2 linked regions of the Blastochloris viridis genome follow. The protein of the gene in region 1 interacts with the protein of each later gene in a pairwise test. Links are inferred from orthologs where the notes say so. Each region holds a gene or a part of one and is shown on either strand. Other genes may lie near its edges.

The links.
Region 2: the proteins of BVIR_RS12350 (region 1) and ileS interact in binary tests that used the Escherichia coli proteins (3 or more experiments, as listed by UniProt). The link is inferred for Blastochloris viridis from one-to-one orthologs.

The regions. Positions count from the first base shown.
Region 1 is NZ_CP012946.1:2,814,014-2,817,251, forward strand. The notes cover bases 309-3,238. They hold BVIR_RS12350 (HyaD/HybD family hydrogenase maturation endopeptidase), read right to left. Parts: upstream 2,103-3,238; coding sequence 1,515-2,102; downstream 309-1,514. Other genes in these bases: BVIR_RS12335 (hydrogenase expression/formation protein), read right to left, coding at 309-735; BVIR_RS12340 (thioredoxin domain-containing protein), read right to left, coding at 732-1,178; BVIR_RS12345 (HypC/HybG/HupF family hydrogenase formation chaperone), read right to left, coding at 1,175-1,504; cybH (Ni/Fe-hydrogenase, b-type cytochrome subunit), read right to left, coding at 2,086-2,808; BVIR_RS12360 (nickel-dependent hydrogenase large subunit), read right to left, coding at 2,930-3,238. Outside these bases: more of BVIR_RS12335, read right to left, coding at 1-308.
Region 2 is NZ_CP012946.1:3,005,703-3,009,583, forward strand. Bases 157-3,729 are described here. They hold ileS (isoleucine--tRNA ligase), read right to left. Parts: upstream 3,417-3,729; coding sequence 357-3,416; downstream 157-356. Other genes in these bases: BVIR_RS13140 (hypothetical protein), read right to left, coding at 157-333. Also shown: more of BVIR_RS13140, read right to left, coding at 28-156; BVIR_RS13150 (methyl-accepting chemotaxis protein), read right to left, coding at 3,849-3,881. UniProt on the Escherichia coli protein: Catalyzes the attachment of isoleucine to tRNA(Ile). As IleRS can inadvertently accommodate and process structurally similar amino acids such as valine, to avoid such errors it has two additional distinct tRNA(Ile)-dependent editing activities.

The sequences.
Region 1 (3,238 bases):
GGTGGCGGTGGCCAGCACCCGGCAGCTGCCATAGCCGCGGGAGACGATCTGCACCGGGCCGTTGCCCAGCGCCTGCTGCAGAACCGCCATGTCGCCCGGCGACACCGGCAGCAGCGACAGCGTGACGATGCGGTTCGCAGAGCCGGGTCGCCAGGTCGCGACGTGCTGCGCGATCTCCGCCAGCAGCGCCAGCGCGGTCGGCGAGCCGGCCTCGCCCGTCCCTTGCGTCATCGCTGCCGCGGTCATGATCTGGCCGGTCATGATCTGGCCGGTCATGGTTTGGCCGGTCATGACGGCGGCGCGGCGCACCGCTTCCGGGATCGCGCCGACCTCCAGATAGTCGGCGACCACACCGCCATCGGCGTCGGTGAAGCGCACCCGCCACAGCCCGGCCATCACCGATTCCACGATGTGGGCGAGCACGCCGTCCGGCAACGCCACGGTGGCAGCAACCTCGCCCTCGCCGGTCATGTCGGCGATCAGCTTCAGCTCGAGCGCGTCGAGGCCGGCGAGGTCGAACAGTTGGCCGGCGCGGCCGGCGGCCCGCGCCTCCAGCGCTGCGACCAGCAGCGGCACCAGCGCGGCGACCCGCGGGCAGCGCGCCACCGTGTCCTCGGTGCCGGCCACCGCCAAGCCGGAGGCCGCGCCGCGGCGCGGCGTCTCGTCCACCGAGACCGGCACCAGCGCCACCGGCCCCGCGGCACCCTGCGGCGCGATCCAGAACCCTGCCGTCATGCGCCACCGCCTTGTCCGGAATAGCTGAATTCGGTGCGCGGCCCCTTTGAGGGCGCCAGCGCCGGCGCCTGCGGGTCGAGCCAGGCGGCGATACGCGCGACGTAGTCGGACCAGTCGCGGATGCGCGGCAGCACGCCGACGGTCTCGGCGCCGCGCACCACCACCAGGCTCGGCACCACCGCGACGTGGAAGCGCCGCTTCAGCGCGTCCTCGGCGTCGCGCGCCACCACCGCCGCACGCAGCCGGCCATGGAAGGCGGCGAGCAACTGCGGCAGCACCACCGCGACGTCGGCGGTCTCGCCGCGGACGGCCGGATCGCCGGTGAAGAACAGCAGCGCGTGCGCCGGCTCGCCGGCGGCCGGCGCTAAAAACGCCTCGATGCTGCGGCGGTCGACCAGGGCGAGGCCGTGGCGGCTCACCAGCGCCTCGATCAGCGCGCTCATCGCTTCGTCCTCCCGTTCCCCGTCGCCGCGCCGGCGGGCTTGAGGACCGCCGGCAGCTCCGGCTCGCGCTCGATCAGATCGGCGAACAGGTGCTCGAACGCTCGGCCCTCCAGCGCGGCAGCGACGCCGGCCAGGGCATCGTCGATCTGCCGCGCCTCCGCCTCGCCCAGCACCCGCACTGCGGTGCCGTTGTGCACCAGCACGCTGGTGCCAACCGGCTGCGGGCCGACCAGCAGCAGCGAGACGCGCTCGCTCGCGCCGCCGCGCTCGCACGTCGCGGCGAAGTCGTCGCCCGCCACCACCCGCATGGGAAACCCGACGCACATCGCCCTCACCTCACCCGGCATGGCTGCGTTCGAACGCAGCGAGGCCAATGTCGTGGCCGAGCAGACCCTCGACCGGCATCGCACGCTCGGCGACCGCGACGCCCCAGCCGGCCAGGATGTCCCGCGCCGCTGCCAGCGCCGGCGCGATGGCAGCGCGCACCGGCGCGGTGAGCGGTCCGCCCCAGTTCTCCAGGTCGAGCGGCTGGCAGCCGACCAGCGCAAGGCGCGCGGGATAGCGGCCGAGCAGGTCCGCCGCGCTCAGCACCTCCTGGAAGCCGGTCTGGTGCAGGCTCATCTTCTTGGCGCCGGTGAACTTCGGCACCTCGCAGCCCTGCACCACCTTCAGCGTGCCGGGCTCGAGCCCGTAATCGATGGCGTCGAACACCAGAAGCTGGTCGGCGGCCTCGACGAACTCGACGAGGTAGAGCCCCTGGGTGCCGCCATCGAGCACGGTGACGTCCGCCGGCAGTTCGAAAGCGCGGTGGAATGCCTCCACCGCCCGCACCCCGAACGCCTCGTCGCCCCACAGAATGTTGCCGATGCCGAGCACCAGGGTGCGCGCCCGGCCGCCGGCGTCGAGGTCAATCGCGGAAGTCATCGCGGAACACACGTTCGCCCGACACGATCGAGGAGATCATGCTCTGACGCGACAGGATATCCTCGCGCACCGCGGCATAGACGTGGACGAGGAAGAAGATCACGATCGACCACATGCCGAGATGGTGCCAAGTGTGGACGTCCTGCGAGTTCGGCCAGATGTCGAACACCCAGCCGAACGCCTTGGCCTGCCAGGAATCGGCACCGGTGCCCTGCGAATAGAGCGCAAAGCCGGTCGTGATCATGAACGCCAGCACGATCATGTAGGTGAACATCGCGGCGTGGCCGAGCGGGTTGTGGCCGACGTATTTCTTGGGGTCGCGCACCAGGAAGAGATACCACTTCAGCTCGTTGAGGAGCCCCCACCACCACAGCCGGCTCCACACCGGCAAGACCCAGACCTGGCGGGAATAGCGGTTGCCGACGAACGCCCAGTAGAGCCGGAACACAAAGCCCACCGCGAGCACGTAGCCGGCGGAAAAATGGGCGAAGCGGATATAGCCCATCAGGAAATGGTCGCTCGCTTCGCCCGACAGCGTCGGCGGCGGCGAACCAATGAAATAGCCGCTGACGCACAGCACCACCAGCAACAGCGCGGTGATCCAGTGCCACAGCCGAACCGGCGCCTGATAGACATAGACCGTCTGGCGGCGGGAGGCGCGCTCGCCGCGGCTGTCGATTGCACCCTGCAACGTCGACACCCGCATCACCGGGGCGCTGCCGTTCGCCTCGCCATTGCGAAGAGTGACGTTCAGGTCGCTGACTTGCGTCATGGGTTCCCCCTCCGACACCAATGATCCGTTGCGCAGCGACGCGCGAGGCGGCGCGTCAACGGACGGTGACCCTCGCCATTTCCTGGCCATCCTCGCTCATCACGTGGGTCGAGCAGGCCAGGCACGGGTCGAACGAATGCAGCGTGCGGATGATCTCGAGCGGCTGATTGGGATCGGCCACCTTGGTGTCGAGCAGCGCCGCCTCGAACGCGCCGATGTTGCCGCTCGGGTCGCGCGGGCTGCCGTTCCAGGTGGTCGGCACCACGCACTGGTAGTTGTCGATCTTGGTGTCCTTGATGCGGATCCAGTGCGCCAAGGCGCCGCGCGGCGCCTCGGTGAAGCCGGCCCCCTTGGCCTCCTTCGG
Region 2 (3,881 bases), 190 kb from region 1 along the record:
GCGGGTAAAAAGGGACAATGTCCGCCATCATGCCGCTGCCTTCGATGTGAACTTCCTTAGAAATTCAATCAAAACCGCATTCTGCTCCTTAATTCTATTTTGAATTTCACGCCCCTTTGAGACTGACGCGCTTAAACCATCCTGATGAATCGAGTTTATATAGTTCATCATCGCCGCATTTAGCGTAGAACTATTTAAGTGAAGGGCTATCAAGAACGTCAGATCGCCGCGGGTCAGATTGACCACTTCGGCCATGTCCCCGCGATAGAATTCATCCAGCGCGGCTTCCAACTCCTTTGCGCGATCGGAATCGCGAGCGCTGACGTCGTCCATCTGCCTCTCCTCCCGCAGGCGGCTTAAGCCGCCTGCGCCGCCTGCCATTCTCGCATCGCCTGCGCGTCGCGCAAGGAGATGTCCGGAAACGCCGGGTCGGCGCCGACATCGGCGGTGATGCGCCAGGAGCGGGCGCACTTGGTCCCTTCCGCCTTGGCCGGCACCACCGCGACGCCTGGCACCTCATCGAGCCGGAAGGCGTCGGCCGGGCCGGCACCAGCCTCAAGCCTGAGGCCCGAGGTGATGCAGGCTTCGGCGAAATCGACGCTGGCGATGGTGGCGCTGAGCGCCTCCTCAGTGATGAACACCACCGGCGCGGCCTCAAGGCTGGAGCCGATGCGCTTGTTCGCCCGCTCGATCTCCAGCGCGCCGGTGACGACGCGGCGCACCCGCCGCACCTGCTCCCACTTGGCGGCCAGCGCCTCGTCGCGCCACTCGGCCGGGATAGCCGGGAACAGCTCCAGATGCACCGAGCCCGCGCCGTAGCGCGCCAGCCACGCCTCCTCCGAGGTGAAGGACAGCACCGGCGCCAGCCACGTCACCAGCGTGTCGAACAGGCGGTCGATCACCGTCAGCGCCGCCTTGCGCTTCTTTGACGAGATCGGCTCGCAATAGAGCGCATCTTTTCGCACGTCGAAATAGAACGCCGACAGGTCCGCGGTCATGAATGCGGTCAGCGCGGCGTGGATCTTCTTGTAGTCGAAGTCGGCATAGGCCTGCCGCACCACCGGATCGAGCAGGGCGAGCTCATGCAGCATCAGCCGCTCCAGCTCCGGCATGTCGGCAAAGGCGACGCGGTCCTCGTCGCGGAAATGGGCGAGCGAGCCCAGCATCCAGCGCAGGGTGTTGCGGAGCTTGCGGTAGGTGTCGGCGGTGGTTTTCAGGATTTCCGGGCCGATGCGCAGATCGTCGGAATAGTCCGAGGCGCACACCCACAGCCGCAGGATGTCGGCGCCCGAGGCCTTGATGACGTCCTGCGGCGCCACCGTGTTGCCGAGCGACTTCGACATCTTGCGGCCGTCCTCGTCCAGCACGAAGCCGTGGGTCAGCACCACGTCGTAGGGCGCGCGGCCTCTGGTGCCGCAGCTCTCCAGCAGCGAGGAGTGGAACCAGCCGCGGTGCTGGTCGGAGCCCTCCAGATACATCACGGTGTCGAGGCCGCCGTCGCGGATGCGCTTGATGCCGGCAAGGCCGGGGAAGTGCACCGGGTCTTCCAGCGTATAGGCGTGGGTCGAGCCAGAATCGAACCACACATCCAGCACGTCGGTGACCTTCTCCCAGGCCGCGGGGTCATGCTCGGGCGCAAGGAAGCGCGCGCCGTCGGCATCGGCGAACCAGGCGTCCGCGCCTTCGTTGGCGAAGGCGTCGGCAATGCGGGCGTTGACGGCCTCGTCCTTGAGGATTTCGCCGCTCTCGCGGTGGACGAACACGGTGATCGGCACGCCCCAGGCGCGCTGGCGCGACACCACCCAGTCCGGGCGGTTCGAAATCATGCCGGTGATGCGGTTCTCGCCAGTGGCGGGCACCCAGCGCGTCTCGCTGATCGAGCGCAGCGCCACCTCGCGCAGCGTCTTACCGTCGAGAGACGGGGTTGGCTTGTCGAGGGCGATGAACCACTGCGGGGTGTTGCGGAAGATCACCGGCTTCTTGGAGCGCCAGGAGTGCGGGTACTGGTGCTTGAGCTTGCCGCGGGCGATCAGCGCGCCGGCGTCGGTCAGCGCCGCGATCACCGCCTTGTTCGCGTCGCCCTGCTCGCCCTTGTGGGTGAGCACGCGCTTGCCCTCGAAGCCGGGAGCGTCCTTGGTGTAGGCGCCGTCGGCGTCGACCGGATAGGGGATGGTCGGATCGATGCCGCGCGCCTCGAGCAGGCGCCTGGAGGCCATCCAGATCTCGAAGTCTTCGCGGCCGTGGCTCGGCGCGGTGTGGACGAAGCCGGTGCCGGTGTCGTCGGTGACGTGGTCGCCGTCGAGCAGGGGGACGTCGAAGGTGTAGCCGAGCGCGGCGAGCGGGTGGGCGCAGCGGACACCCGCAAGTTCCGCGCGCGAAACGTCCGACAGACGTTTGAACGCGGACACACGCGCTTGTTTGAAAACCTCATCCGCAAGTTTGTCAGCTAAGACCAACTTGTCGCCGACCTTCGCCCAGTTGTCCGCGGGCGCTTCCGTCACCTCATAGAGGCCGTAGGCGATGCGGGACGAGAAGCTGATGGCGCGATTGCCGGGGATGGTCCACGGCGTGGTGGTCCAGATGACGACGGAGGCCCCGATCAGCTTGGCGAAGCTTTCTTGGCTTTTCTGAGCTAGTGCTTCGCTTGCTTCCGCGGAGCCATCAGTCCACGCCACAGCACCGCCAGCTGTGTACCGGACCGGAAACTTCACCCAGATCGTATCCGAGACGTGGTCCTCGTACTCGACCTCGGCCTCGGCCAGCGCCGTCTTCTCGACCACGCTCCACATCACCGGTTTCGAGCCGCGATAAAGCTGCCCGGTCACCGCGAATTTCATGATTTCACAGGCGATCTGCGCTTCCGCCGCAAAGCTCATGGTCGAGTACGGGTGGTCCCAGTCGCCGATGACGCCGAGGCGCTTGAACTCGGTGCGCTGCACGTCCAGCCAATGCTCGGCGAAGGTGCGGCACTCTTTCCGAAACTCCACCACCGGCACCGCGTCCTTGTTCTTGCCCTTGGCGCGGTACTGCTCCTCGATCTTCCACTCGATCGGCAGGCCGTGGCAGTCCCAACCCGGCACGTAGTTGGAGTCGAAGCCCAGCATCTGCTGGGACTTGGTCACCACGTCTTTCAGGATCTTGTTCAGCGCGTGGCCGATGTGGATGTTGCCATTGGCGTAGGGCGGGCCATCGTGCAGCACGAATTTCGGCCGACCGGCGGCGCTCTGGCGCAAGCGCCCGTAGAGGTCGCCCTCCTCCCAGGCCTTGAGCAACTCGGGCTCCTTCTGCGGCAGGCCGGCCCGCATCGGGAACGCGGTCTGCGGCAGGAACAGGGTCTGGGAGTAATCGAACGCGGTATCGGCCGAGGCGGCCGTGGTCGAGGCGGCCTTGGCGTCGGCGGCGTCTAGCTTGGTCATGGCGATCTGGGCTCGGGCAGCAAAGGGACGAATTCGGGCGGGACCATCATCCCGACCCCCGACGGACCGTCAGGCCCGGCCGGAGGCCGGGCGGCGAATTCGTGCCGCAAAGAGACTATCGACGGGCGCGCGCTGCATGGCGTTCCTCTTAGCAAGCCCGGCGCCGCGGATAAAGCGTCCCGGCGGCCGTTTGCCGGCCGCCGCCGCCCGGCACCCGCAAAAAATCCGCAAGTCGGGCAACCAGCGGCGCGGGGGAGCGGCCAGCCGCCGGCCAGCTTCAGACGGCGCAGCGGTGAGGCGCCGGCGCCAAACAGGCCGCCCAGGCCAGATACGAAAATCCGGCCAGAGCGGCCGGATTTCGCAACCTTTGCGGGGGTCGACGCGATGATCCGGGGGGGGCGGACAATCACGTCGCAATCCCCGCCAATGCGCTCACGCCGCGCGCTCGGCGTCCTCGCTGCGCAA